One region of the Maccoyibacter intestinihominis genome, then DNA from elsewhere that is predicted to be linked to it. Evidence: predicted binding sites of a transcription regulator. Region 1 holds the regulator's gene; each other region holds the start of a gene.
The links. Region 1 encodes Rex, which represses fermentation and respiration genes when NADH is low (regulators of the CRP and FNR family bind a similar motif). Its sites were predicted from a motif close to ATTGTTAANTANTTAACAAT; they were not measured.
Positions count from the first base shown of each region.

Region 2: the regulator Rex is predicted to act here: its motif matches at 1,393-1,412, upstream of WMO43_RS06040 (enoyl-CoA hydratase-related protein).
Region 3: the regulator Rex is predicted to act here: its motif matches at 1,844-1,863, upstream of WMO43_RS08200 (4Fe-4S dicluster domain-containing protein).

Region 1 is NZ_JBBMEX010000006.1:17,018-21,582, forward strand. It holds gene abc-f (ribosomal protection-like ABC-F family protein) at 1-869, shown strand, start outside; gene WMO43_RS06875 (redox-sensing transcriptional repressor Rex) at 900-1,583, shown strand; gene WMO43_RS06880 (hypothetical protein) at 1,604-2,233, shown strand; gene WMO43_RS06885 (NAD(P)H-hydrate dehydratase) at 2,310-3,878, shown strand; gene alr (alanine racemase) at 3,875-4,565, shown strand, end outside.
Region 2 is NZ_JBBMEX010000005.1:34,502-39,066, reverse strand. It holds gene mutY (A/G-specific adenine glycosylase) at 246-1,310, opposite strand; gene WMO43_RS06040 (enoyl-CoA hydratase-related protein) at 1,472-2,266, shown strand; gene WMO43_RS06035 (hypothetical protein) at 2,346-2,735, opposite strand; gene WMO43_RS06030 (hypothetical protein) at 2,891-3,040, opposite strand; gene WMO43_RS06025 (metal ABC transporter permease) at 3,040-3,855, opposite strand; gene WMO43_RS06020 (metal ABC transporter ATP-binding protein) at 3,855-4,565, opposite strand, start outside.
Region 3 is NZ_JBBMEX010000007.1:96,866-101,430, forward strand. It holds gene WMO43_RS08195 (hypothetical protein) at 1-215, opposite strand, end outside; gene WMO43_RS08200 (4Fe-4S dicluster domain-containing protein) at 299-1,801, opposite strand; partial or broken gene feoB (ferrous iron transport protein B) at 2,110-4,340, opposite strand.

The sequences.
Region 1 (4,565 bases):
TCAAGCGTGGAGAGCATGTTGCCCTGATCGGAAACAACGGAACCGGAAAAACAACGATCTTAAAGATATTAAACGGAATGCTCAAAGAGGATGCGGGAGTCATCCGGCTTGGAAGCAATGTCTATATCGGATATTATGACCAGGAGCATCAGGTACTCCATATGGAAAAAACACTGTTTGAAGAGATCAGTGATGCATATCCGGAACTGAACAATACACAGGTGCGAAATACCTTAGCGGCATTTTTGTTTACCAATGATGATGTCTTTAAAAGAATCGGTGATCTGAGTGGTGGAGAGCGTGGACGTGTGTCTTTGGCAAAGCTGATGCTTGGCAAGGCGAATTTTTTAATTCTCGATGAGCCGACGAATCATTTGGATATTTTTTCAAAAGAAATATTGGAATCGGCATTGAACCACTATACGGGAACCGTCTTTTTCGTGTCCCATGACCGTTATTTTATCAATAAGACGGCACACCGGATACTGGATCTGTCTAACGGAGTGCTGACAAATTATCTGGGAAATTATGACTATTATATAGAAAAACGTACAGAGCAGGAAACGTTAACGCCGTCAGATGCAGAAACCGTTTCAAAAGAAAAAGCAGAGACAGAGAACAAACAGGACTGGCAGAAACAAAAGCAGGAACAGGCACGCCGCAGAAAAATTGCCAATGAACTGCAAAAAGTAGAAGCCGAGATTGAAATGTGCGAGCAGAAAATCGCCGAGATCGATGAGCAGTGTCAGGACCCTGCGATTGCAGTAAATTCCGCAAAATTAAATGAACTTGGAAGCGAACGAGCCGTTTTTTCTGAAAAACTCGAAGCTCTGTATGAGCAGTGGGAAGTGCTGTCAGAAGATAGTTAAATTTTTGACACATTGACAGTAAAACTACAAATGCTTATAATATATGTAGTTGGCTTAGGAGGAATTAAAGTGGAAAAAGAGATTTCACAGGCAGTAATTCGCAGAATGCCCAGATATTATAGATATTTAGGGGAACTTTTAGACGAAGGCGTAGAGCGTATCTCGTCGAATGAACTTAGCAGCAGAATGAATGTCACTGCGTCACAGATACGCCAGGATCTGAATAACTTTGGCGGATTCGGACAGCAGGGATATGGATATAATGTAAAATTTTTGCACGATGAGATCGGTAAGATTTTAGGCTTAAATCAAAGACACAATATTATTGTAGTCGGAGCCGGTAATCTGGGGCAGGCACTTGCGAATTATGTAAAATTTGAGAAACTGGGCTTTGTGATCATTGCCCTGTTTGATGTAAATCCTGCACTGAAAGGAAAGACAGTGCGTGGAATAGAAATTCATATGATTGATGAAATGGAAGACTTCTTAAAGACACACGATGTGGATATTGCGGCATTGACCATGCCAAAACAAAAGGCAGACGCAGTTGCAAAGAAACTGGTGGATTCCGGCGTACATGCGATCTGGAATTTTGCACATGTGGATTTAGAACTGACAGATAAGGACGTGGTAGTAGAGAACGTTCATCTGTCCGACAGTCTGATGCAGTTGTCCTATAACATTGTAAAAAATCAGTCAGCAAAAGAAAAATAGAGTAGGGACGGGGATTTCACATGAAAGAGAAAGAATATTTCAAAGGAGCCTTGATCAATAAGAAAGTACCGATTCTGGTCTTAGACCAGAAGTGGCACCGGCTGTTTGCGATTCATGGAAAATCAGACGAGATTCAGAGTACGGAAGAAGAATTGAATCATCTCATAGCCAGACAGGGGCAGGCAAATCAGGATATCAAAGACTTAAAAAAAGTCAAAGCCAGTCTGATGGAGAGCATTGTTGCACATATGGATGAGAGTGATGAGCAGAGTAACCGACCGTCAAATGATAAGATCATGGATGAGAACACCCGCCTGATCAACGAAGTAAATGAAAAGATAGAAGCATGTGAGGATGAACTGTTAGAACTGCCAAAACAGATCAAAGACGCAAATGAAAGACTCATGTTAGCAAGCATGGAGTTCTGTTATGAGAAACTTCGCACAAATGATGAAGAGATCAAAGAAATCGATGCCTGGATCAAACAGGTGCGGATCGATCTGAAAAAGAATATCATCAAAAAGCAGAACCGTGAGATCAACAGTAAGGAAATCTATTCCTATATGCATGATATCTTTGGTGCGGAGATCATAGATGTCTTTGACCTGAAAGAGGAAGAAGAACAGGAACAGAAAAAAGAAGAAGAATAAAAAAGCGGGCGCTTTACCGGTTCGGTAGAGCGTTGTTTTTGCATTAGGAATCCTACAAAAAGGGAGAAGTGATAAAATGCAGTATTTGCTGAATGCAAGAGAGATGAAGCAAATTGATAAGAATACGATAGAAGTCTTTGGAGTGCCATCCCTTGTTCTGATGGAACGGGCGGCACTGCGTGTTGTGGAAATGATAAAAAAGGAAGCAGCAGATGCGAAGAGAACACTTGTAGTCTGTGGTACCGGAAACAATGGCGGAGACGGTATGGCAGTGGCACGGATGCTTTATTTAGAAGGCAATGAGGTAGAGGTATGGCTGATCGGAAATCCCGAAAAGTGTTCCGAAGAGACGAAAAAGCAGTATGATATCTTAAAAGCATATGGCATTCCAGTCGTGGAACAAAAAGAGGGATTTTGTGAGCAGTTTTGCGTGCAGGAGCCGGATTCAGAACAGGCACAAATACAGACACAAATGCAGACACAGATACAGGCACAGACTGCGTATACCCTGATCATAGATGCTCTGTTTGGGATTGGGCTTTCAAGGAATGTTGAGGGAATCCACCGGGAAGCAATCGAAGAAATGAACCGGTTAGAAGGAACAAAAATAGCGATTGACATCCCATCCGGAATCCATGCGGACAGTGGGGCAGTCATGGGAAACTGCTTTTATGCGGACCACACCGTGACCTTTGCATACAATAAAACAGGATTGTGGCTGTATCCGGGAGCAGACGCGGCGGGGCAGATCCATATTGCAGATATCGGGATCACAAAAGAGAGCTTTTTAGAAAAAGAGCCACAGATGCTGATGCCACAGGCAGAGGATTTAACAAGACTTCCAAAAAGAAAAGCAGATTCGAACAAAGGAACTTACGGAAAAGTGCTTGTCATAGCCGGAAGTGAAGAAATATCAGGAGCGGCATATTTTTCAGCAAAGGCGGCATATCTAAGCGGCTGCGGACTGGTCAAAGTCTTTACACATGAAAAGAACAGGACGATGCTGACTACAAGGCTGCCGGAGGCAATCCCGGTTACCTATGACGGAAAAAAGAATCTGAAAGAATCCCTGATCGCCGCAGTACAATGGGCAGACGTATTGGTACTTGGACCGGGACTGGGGCGCTCGGACACGGCAAGACAGATTGTAAAACTCACGATACAGACAGCGGCAGTTCCGATCATTGTGGATGCAGATGCACTGAATCTGTTATCCGAAGAATTAGAAATATTAAAAGGTCCGCATACGGATCTGATCGTAACACCGCATTTAGGCGAGATGTCACGACTGGTAGATATGCCGATAGAGTATATTAAGAAAAATATCTTAATGACGGCACAGGATTTTTCAAGAGAATACAATGTGATCTGCGTTCTGAAAGATGCAAGGACGATCACAAGTATTCCTTATGGAAAAACATATGTAAATACTTCCGGAAATCATGGCATGGCAACCGCGGGAAGCGGAGATGTTTTAACAGGGATCATAGCAGGCTTCCTTGCAGGCGGGCTGACACCGGAAGAAGCCGCGGTGTTCGGAGTCTATGTGCATGGACTTTCGGGCGATGCAATGGTAGAAAAAACAGGTTACTACAGCCTGATGGCAGAAGATATATTAGATGGAATCAAAGAGGTATTAAAATGAAAACAGAGCAGGATTATCAGCGTGTTTATGCAGGAATTAATCTGGATGCAGTCATGCACAATTTAGAAAAGATGCATACATTAATAAAAGACGATACGAAGATCATCGCAGTCATCAAAACAGACGGATATGGTCACGGTGCCGTTCCGATTGCGAAAAAAATCGAAAGTCTCCCATATCTTTGGGGATTTGCAGTGGCAACACAGCAGGAGGGAACGGTTTTAAGAAGACATGGAATAAAAAAGCCGGTCCTGATCTTAGGCCACAGCTTTGAAGAAGAATTTGAAAGAATTGTAGAGGACGACTTAGAGCCGGCAATTTTTACTTATGAATCGGCAAAGGTGTTGTCAGAGACTGCAAAACGTCTTAAAAAGACTGCAAAGATACACATTAAGATCGATACGGGAATGAGCCGTATCGGTTATCAGGTCAGCGAGGCAAGTGCGGATGAGATCGCAAAGACGGCAGAACTGAAAAACTTGAAGATCGAAGGCGTATTTACACATTTTGCAAAAGCAGATGAAGCAGATAAGACCCATGTACATGGTCAGATCGCTGCTTATCAGAAAATGCTTACAATGTTAGAAGAGCGTGGCGTTGAAATTCCGTTAAAACACTGTTCCAACAGTGCAGGGATCATTGATCTGCCGGAAGTGAATATGGATGCCGTGCGGGCAGGAATTATTT
Region 2 (4,565 bases), on a different contig from region 1:
TTAGTAAATCTTAGTCTGGCTGTTGATGTATAGTGTTTTGCTGCCATGGACGGCAGCAAAAGTCTTAGCATCCCATGGACGGGGTGTTTAAGACGTACACGTCACTCTAGCGTAATCTAACTCAGGCAGACTTAGATTTTCTTATTTTCGTACAACGGAACAAAATAGACTCGGCTTTGTGCACGTTGCCAATCAAAAAACTGGAAACCGCCTTTTGACACCCGAATCGTATTACGAAATAATCCCTAAAACAGTTTTCGTATATATTTCTTATATCGTTCAAATGCAGATGGGACCGGATAATTCTGAATGCAGTCCTCTGCCTCTAAAAACAGCAATCCCGAATCGTCCTCCTCTAGCTGTGCAACCTTGATCACATAACCGGCCATCTGCCATTCAATATGTGAAAAAATATGTTTTGCCTCCTCTAACTCCTGTATCCGCATCGGAAGCAGTCCCATTTCTTTTACATATTCTAATGCCTCTTCTTCACTCAGATGCCCCTCTACATTTGGAAATTCATAGAGTCCGGCTAAAAGTCCCTTCTCCGGACGTTTATTCAGGATTACACGGCTGCCGTCCCGGATTACAAAAACCGTTTTTTTCTCAATCCGTCTTTGTTTTGCTTTGGACTTCACCGGATATGCCATCTGGCTCCCTTCTTTTTTAGCCATACAGATATTTTGTACAGGGCAGTTGTCACAGTCCGGCTCCCCATTCGGGACACAGACCGTTGCTCCTAATTCCATCAATGCCTGATTGTAAGCACTTGCCGCTTCTTTTGGCATGGATTCTTTCAACTGCTGCTCCATTTGTGTACGGAACGCCTGCTTCATAATATCTGTATCATCGGCAGTGATCCTTGTGATGACCCGCAGTACATTGCCATCCACCGCCGGAACAGGTATCCCATAAGCAATCGAAGCAATTGCACCTGCCGTATAATGACCGATTCCCTTTAACGTCAGCAATTTTTCATAATCTGCCGGAAGTTTTCCCTGATACTCTTCCATCACTGTTTTTGCTGCGATCTGCATATTCCGCACGCGGTTGTAGTACCCCAGCCCTTCCCACAGCTTTAAAAGACGTTCCTCGTCACATTCTGCAAGATGGCGGACATTCGGCAGCTCTTTCGTAAAACGTTCAAAATATGGCTTGACGGCCTCTACTCGGGTCTGCTGTAACATAATTTCCGACACCCATACGCGATAAGGTGTCGGATTTTCTCTCCATGGAAGAACTCTTTTATGAGTCTCAAACCATGACAGTAACGGTTCATTTATTTTTTCTAACTGGATTTCTGATAACATTCGCTTCCTCATTCCATTTTTTCTACGATTTTTATGTATACAGTATAACATATTTAGAAAGGGCAGAAAAGTACAGGAAAGGATTGACAATTTTTTGTCAAAGTTATAGAATGAACTTACATAGTAATGTACACAAAGACATTTTATTTAGGAGGTTTTTCATGAACAATTTAAAACTTGAAGTTGCAGACGAAATTGCCGTTCTTACTATCTCTAGACCGGCTGCATTAAATGCTTTAAACAGCGAAACACTGGATGAATTAAACGAAGCATTAACAGAAATCGAAGCAAGAGATGATGTTAAGGTTGTTATCTTAACAGGTGGTCCTGACAAGAAGGGCAACGAGTTCAAATCTTTTGTTGCAGGAGCTGACATCTCTGAAATGGTTAACTTCTCTGCTGCAGAGGCAAGAGCATTTGGTATGAAAGCATCTGTTCCTTTCTTCAAATTAATGAACATGCGTCAGGTTACTATCGCTGCTGTAAACGGATTCGCTCTTGGCGGTGGATGTGAGATTTCTATGGCATGTGATATCCGCATCGCTTCTGACAATGCATCTTTCGCACAGCCTGAGACAGGTCTTGGAATCATCCCTGGATTCGGTGGAACACAGAGACTTGCTCGTTTAGTTGGAATGGGAAGAGCAAAAGAATTAATCTTCACATGTGACAACATCAACGCTGAAGAAGCTTACAGAATCGGTCTTGTAAACAAAGTAGTAGCTAAGGAAGAATTAATGAGCACTGCAAAAGACATGGCTAAGAAGATCATCTCTAAAGGAAGCTATGCTGTATCTATCGCAAAAGCTGCAATTAACAATGGTTATGACATGGATATCCAGAACGCAGTTGAGATGGAAGCAAACTTATTCGGTATTACCTGCTCTACACATGACAAGAAAGAAGGAATGACTGCTTTCTTAGAGAGAAGAGCTGCTGATTTAACAGACTTCTAAGAATTTGATTCTTACATAGACATAGAAAATGGAGCTGTCACACTTTATGTGGACAGCCCCATTTTTTATATATCACACCTTATTCCCGAAACCGATATTTTCCTTTCCCCTGTCCCTTTACATTTTCGACAAGTCCTCTTTCTACCAACAGTTTTAACAGTTCTGATGCTCTCGTTGACCTCAAACCGGTCGTGCTCTCTACACCGGTTCTGCCAAAGACCTCTTCTGTTCCATATTTCTCAAATAAGATCTCGATATGCCCTACGGTCTTATCAGATATATCCGGTAACATATCTACCCGCCATTTATCAATCTCTGCTTTTTCGGTCCCAATGTCCGCTTTTCCAAATCCAATATTCGTTTCTTCCGCTACGAAGAACTTACCATTGATATGCATCGTTCGATTCCGAAGCTCATTTTTTTCACCCAGTAACAGATTCCACAAAAACAACTCTAAGCATTCCATCATCTCATGGACACCTTTAGTTAGATTATTATAATTTGCCCGCACAAGTGCATTTCTAAAGTACCATGCATTTTCAGCAAAAATCTCGTTCGTTGCATCGAATCCCAGTGTCCTGAGATATTTTATTAAAAAAACGGCTGTTGTCCTTGTATTCCCCTCTATGTTTCAATTGCCGTATCCAGCAAATATTGGGATGGCTGTAACCCATCTACTGCCTGAAGTCCGATTGCAGTATACCACGCATAGCCCTTATCACGCTTCCCCGGTTCTGACTGTTTCACATATTCTTTAAATGGGTCCTTATTCACTACGCAAACCTCCGTCCATAGGCATAAGTAGAAAAGTAAATCACCGATGCGATCAACACGATCATCGGACCTGTCGCAACATTTGTATAGTACGACACCAGAAGTCCCAGCACTCCGGAAAAAATGGAAAATACCACAGAAAAAAAATGATATTCTCGCATATTCTGCGAAATATTCCGGCCGGATGCTGCCGGCAGGATCAACAGTGCATTGATCAAAAGAATCCCGATCCATTTGATGGAAAGCATAACGATAAGAGCGATCAATATGGAAAACAGATTCTCTATGACTTTTACCGGAATCCCCTTGCTCTTTGCCAGTGTCACATTGACACTCTCGGCGCACAGTTTGTTAAATGCCAGCACCCAGAAGACTAATGTTACTGCAAAAATAGCTACTAAATAGAGAATTTCCCGTCTGGTAATGCTCAAAATATCTCCCACCAGCAATGATGAATATTTGCTGAAATTGCCTCCCTTTGACAAAATAGCAAGTCCAAGTGCCATACTTGCGGAAGAAAAAACAGAGATCAGCGTATCGGTAGATGCGGTACTCTTTTCCGCGATCTTATTTAAAAGCAGCGCAAATACGATTGCAAAAAGGATCATGGAAAGTGTCGTATCCTTCATTCCAAGCACGGCTCCGATCGCAATTCCGGTCAATGCGGAATGTCCTAATGAATCTGAGAAAAATGCCATTTTTTTATTTACGATCATCGTTCCAAGAATTCCAAATAACGGAGTAATGATCAGAACTGCCAGCAGTGCATTTTTCATAAAATCGTATTCTAACCATTCGGTAAAAACAGCCTGCATCACGCTCTTCCCTCCATTCCAAAGATACGTCCGAACTCCTCGCTCGCATAGACTTCTTTCGGTGTTCCCTGCTTTAGGATCTTTTTATCTAACAACAGGACTTTGTCTGCATATTTTGCCACATAGTCCAGATCATGGGAGATCAGGATAATTGCCAGATCAAAATTTTTCTTTAAATAATCCATGGTCCGATAGAATAATTCCATACCGTTCTGGTCAATACCGGACACCGGTTCGTCTAATAATAAAAGATTCGGCTCATCCATAATTGCCATTGACAACAGCACCCTTTGAAGCTGACCGCCGGAAAGATTGCACACCTGTCTGTCGATCAGATCTTCTACCTCAAAAATACGCAGGGCTTCCTGAATTTCTTCATAGAGCCGCTTTTTCTTATATAAAAATACCGGTGCCTTTCCCTGATAGGACGCCATCAGATCATAGACACTGAGTGGTGTCCTTTTTTCAATATTTAAAGACTGCGGCACATAACCGATCTTCATGCGCCGCATATGACCGTTTTCCGTATCACGAAAATCAATGCTTCCCTCATGCGGGATATCATTTAAAATGGCCCGGATCAGAGTAGTCTTGCCTGCACCGTTGCGTCCGATGACTGCATTTAGTGTCCCACAGTGAATGTGCATATTGACATCTTCTAAAATAGTCTGATTTCCAATCGTTACACCTAAGTGGTTCATCTTGATACA
Region 3 (4,565 bases), on a different contig from region 1:
GTAATGGAAAATTTGATGTCATCACGGTCTGATATCCCGTTGAGATTTGTGATATCAAACCGTAAATGATCCTGATCAGTAATTCCATTCATATTTGTGATGTCAAACTGCAAGTCATCACGATACGTCATTCCGTTCATATCTGTGATATTGAATTTCCACCCTTTGTTGGAAATTTCATTTTCCCTGTTCGGATAATAAAACCACTTGACCATTCCAACACCTCCTCGGGGATTTTATTTTTCAATCCCTGTTCGGTATTTTCTACAGTTTTTGTGACTTTATACGAATAAAATGCTTAGTCTAATTCAATCTCACTTAATTCTTTCGGTGGAAGCTGACGGGAAGATGCTTTCTTCATTTTTTCAACTTCAACTTTTGCTTTTGCAATTGGAAGAATTGTTCCGGCTCCTGCTACACAGCCTCCCGGACAGCCCATTCCTTCGATCATGCAGCCGTTTTTCTTTCCTGCTTTTGCAAGCATTAATACTTTCTTACACTCTGCTAAACCTTCTGCATGTTCAATCTTAACATCAATATCCGGATAGAATTCATGGATACAGTTTGTAACTGCCTCTGCAACACCTCCGGCAACGGCATATCCACGTCCTGCTGCTGTCGCATTGTGCATAGAACCTTCTCCTTTTTCATCATTCGGATTGATTCCTTTTGCTTCAAACATTCCGCTCAATTCTTCAAAGGTGATAACAAAGTCTACATCGCTTCGTACCTCGCGGCGGCTTGCCTCTAATTTCTTTGCGGCACAAGGTCCGATAAAGACGACTTTTGCATCCGGATGTTCTTTTTTGATACTTCTTGCTGTTGCTACCATCGGTGTCAACTCTGAAGATACACTCTCGATCAGATCCGGGAACTGTGTCTTCGCAAGCATTGCCCAGGAAGGACAACAGGATGTCAATAAGAATGGAAGTTCTCCGGTTGCTACATGGTTTGCATAGTGATGTGCTTCTGCAACGGCTCCGATGTCTGCACCTAATGCAGTCTCTACAACATCACTGAATCCAAGCTCTAACAATGCAGCTTTTACTCTGCTTGGTGTTGCGTCCGGTCCGAACTGACCTACAAATGCCGGTGCAACCTCTGCAATTACGTTTCCCCCCTGCTTCATACAACGAATCAACTGGAAAATCTGTGACTTATCTGCAATCGCTCCAAACGGACAGCTTACCATACACTGACCGCAGGAAACACATTTCTCTGCATCAATCTTTGCACGACCATACTGGTCTGTACCAATGGCTCCTACACCACATGCCATAGAACACGGTCTTTCTTTTTTTGCAATGGCATCATATGGACAGACGGATTTACACTTACCACATTTGATACATTTTTCCTGATCAATCACGGCTTTTCCCTTTACACGGGAAATCGCATCCTTTGGACAGACCTCCATACATGGATGTGCGATACAGCCCTGACACATATTAGAAACTTCATATTTTTTGTCCTCGCAGAAATTGCAGGCAGATGGAATGACCTGCATAAGAGGCGGCTCATAATATTTTTCCGCAATATTACTCTCTTCTAATCCGCTTGTTACATGCACTACATGATCTGCCGGTCTGAGTGACATACCCATGGCAAGACGAACCCGCTCAGATGCAATGGCTCTCTCATGAAAAATGCTCTCACGGTAGCTTGCAATATCTCCCGGACAAACTTTAAATGGAATTGCCTCAATAGAATCATTGATATTCTCTGATTCATATGCTACCCTTGCAATTTCCGTAAAAATTTTGTGTCTGATTTCCGACACCGGTGTCTGAATTCCTCTCATACTTTCCTCCTATTTCGCTACATATGGTTTTCTATGTAAAATATTGTTAATTATTTAACACTTTCATCTTAATACTAATCTAACATAGGATTTCTCTTATGACAAGGGAATTTGTGCATGTACTAAATTTAATACTATTTTTTCGTATTTTTTTGTCGCATGCAGGAGGCACAACTGCCGCTGCAACCGATACAATCCCCGTTTTTACGCTTCTTACAAATGCATCGGACAGCCACAAATACTGCCACTCCGATGCCTCCTAATAAAATCCAGTCCAAAATATTCATGTTATCTCTTTTTCCTGCCTCCTATAGCAGACTTCCGATCCGGTATACGCCAAATGCAACCAGCCATGCGATGACGCATTGCATGATTACAATTCCGACTGCCTGTAACGCAGAATCCATCTCCCGTCTAATTGCTGCAATTGCTGCTACACATGGAGTATAAAGCAGTGTAAATACTAAAAAGCTGACTGCGGAAAGCGGTGTGAAAAAGCTTCCCAACGTCTGCGGCAGATTGGACATACTTGTGCCACACAACACGCTCATCGTACTTACAACGGCTTCCTTTGCCGTAAATCCTGTGATCAGCGAAGTAGAAATCCTCCAATCTCCAAAACCGAGCGGAGTAAAAATCGGGGCTACCCATCTTCCAAGCACTGCTAACAGACTGTTTGCACTGTCCGTTACCACATTGATTCGTGTATCAAAGGTCTGTAAAAACCATATGATGATCGTTGCCACAAATATGATCGTAAATGCTCTCTGTAAAAAATCTTTTGCCTTATCCCACATCAGTTGCAATACACTCTTTACCGATGGCAGACGATAGTTTGGAAGTTCCATGACAAAAGGCACCGGCTTTCCGCTAAAAACAGTTCCCTTTAGGATCAGTGCCACCAAAATAGAGACTACGATCCCGGTTACATAAAGTGCCATCATCACCAGTGCCGCATGGTCTTTAAAAAATGCCATGGCAAACACAGAATATACCGGTATCTTTGCCGAACAACTGATAAACGGGGTCAACATGATCGTCATTTTCCGGTCGCGGTCAGAAGAAAGTGTCCTCGTTGCCATAACTGCCGGCACGGTACATCCGAATCCGATCAGCATCGGCACAAAACTCCTCCCGGAAAGTCCGATCTTTCGTAACAGCTTGTCCATTACAAATGCAATCCTTGCCATATAACCGGAATCTTCTAAAATGGATAAAAAGAAAAATAACACCACAATAACCGGCAAAAAGCTCAATACACTTCCGACTCCTGCAAATACGCCATCTATGATCAGGCTATGTACCACCGGATTGATCCCATAAGCAGTCAGTCCCTTATCACAGATATCCGTGATCTGCTCAATCCCAAGGCTCAACAGATCACTCAGCCATGCTCCTATCAGTCCAAAAGTTAAATGAAAAATTAACATCATAATTGCTAAAAACATTGGAATTGCAAGATATTTATTCGTTAAAATTCTGTCAATCTTTTCACTTCTTTTATGCTCTTTGCTTTCTTTCGGATGCTTGACCGTATCTTTACATACTTTTTCAATAAAGGTATATCGCATATCCGCTAACGCTGCATTGCGATCCATCTTATGGTCTGTTTCCATTTCTTCTATGGAATGCTGCATCATTTCAAACTCATTTTGGCTGAAATTCAGCTTTTTGATAATTTCCACATCATTTTCGACCACTTTGGTTGCTGCAAACCTCGGAGAAATTCCAAGATTCTGCGCATGGTCTTCCACCTGATGCGAAAGAGCATGGATACAGCGGTGTACCGGTCCTTTTTCACAAAAATCCGTGATCTTCGGATATTTTTTTTTCTCGGCAGTCCGTATCACCTTTTCCACCAGTTCTGAAATTCCTTCTGCCTTTACTGCAGAAATCGGCACAACCGGAATGCCTAATTTTTCTGACATTCCCATAACATCTATGGAACCGCCGTTATTTCGCACCTCATCCATCATATTCAAGGCTAATACCATTGGGATCTGCATCTCTAAGAGCTGCAGAGTCAGATACAGATTTCGCTCTATATTGGTTGCATCTACAATATTGATAATGGCATCCGGCTTTTCATTGATCAAAAAGTCTCTCGTTACGATCTCCTCGCTCGTATAAGGACGCAGCGAATAGATTCCCGGCAGATCGACCACGGAACAATTCTTATGCTCTTTGATCTCTCCTACTTTCTGATCCACCGTAACTCCCGGAAAATTTCCCACATGTTGATTTGCGCCCGTAAGCTGGTTAAACAGAGTGGTCTTTCCACAATTCTGGTTCCCTATTAATGCAAAAATCATGGCATGTCCTCCGTTACCTCAATTTTTGCTGCATCCTCTTTCCGGATCGTCAGGGTATAACCTCTGATTTCTAATTCTATCGGATCTCCCATGGGAGCAACTTTTCTGATTTCTACTACAGTCTTGGGAATCAGTCCCATATCTAAAAGACGACAGCGCAGTTCTCCCTCGCCGCCTACTTTCGTAATGACTGCTTTTGTTTTGATTGGTAATAAATCCAGTGTCACTTCTTGCGTTCCTCTTTTCTAAATTTCTTTTGTTCGGCTTCATTATATTTTATTGAGAAAATGTTGTCAATATTGTTGATATTGAGTCTCATTTTTGAACAAAAGTGTGCTTCGCACACTTCGCGATTTTCAGATACTTCAATAGCACAGCTTTTGTTCCGCGCGCTCGCGGTTCGCAAAGCGATATTTTCCTTACCGCGAGCTGTGCATCCTCGCGGAGCGTTT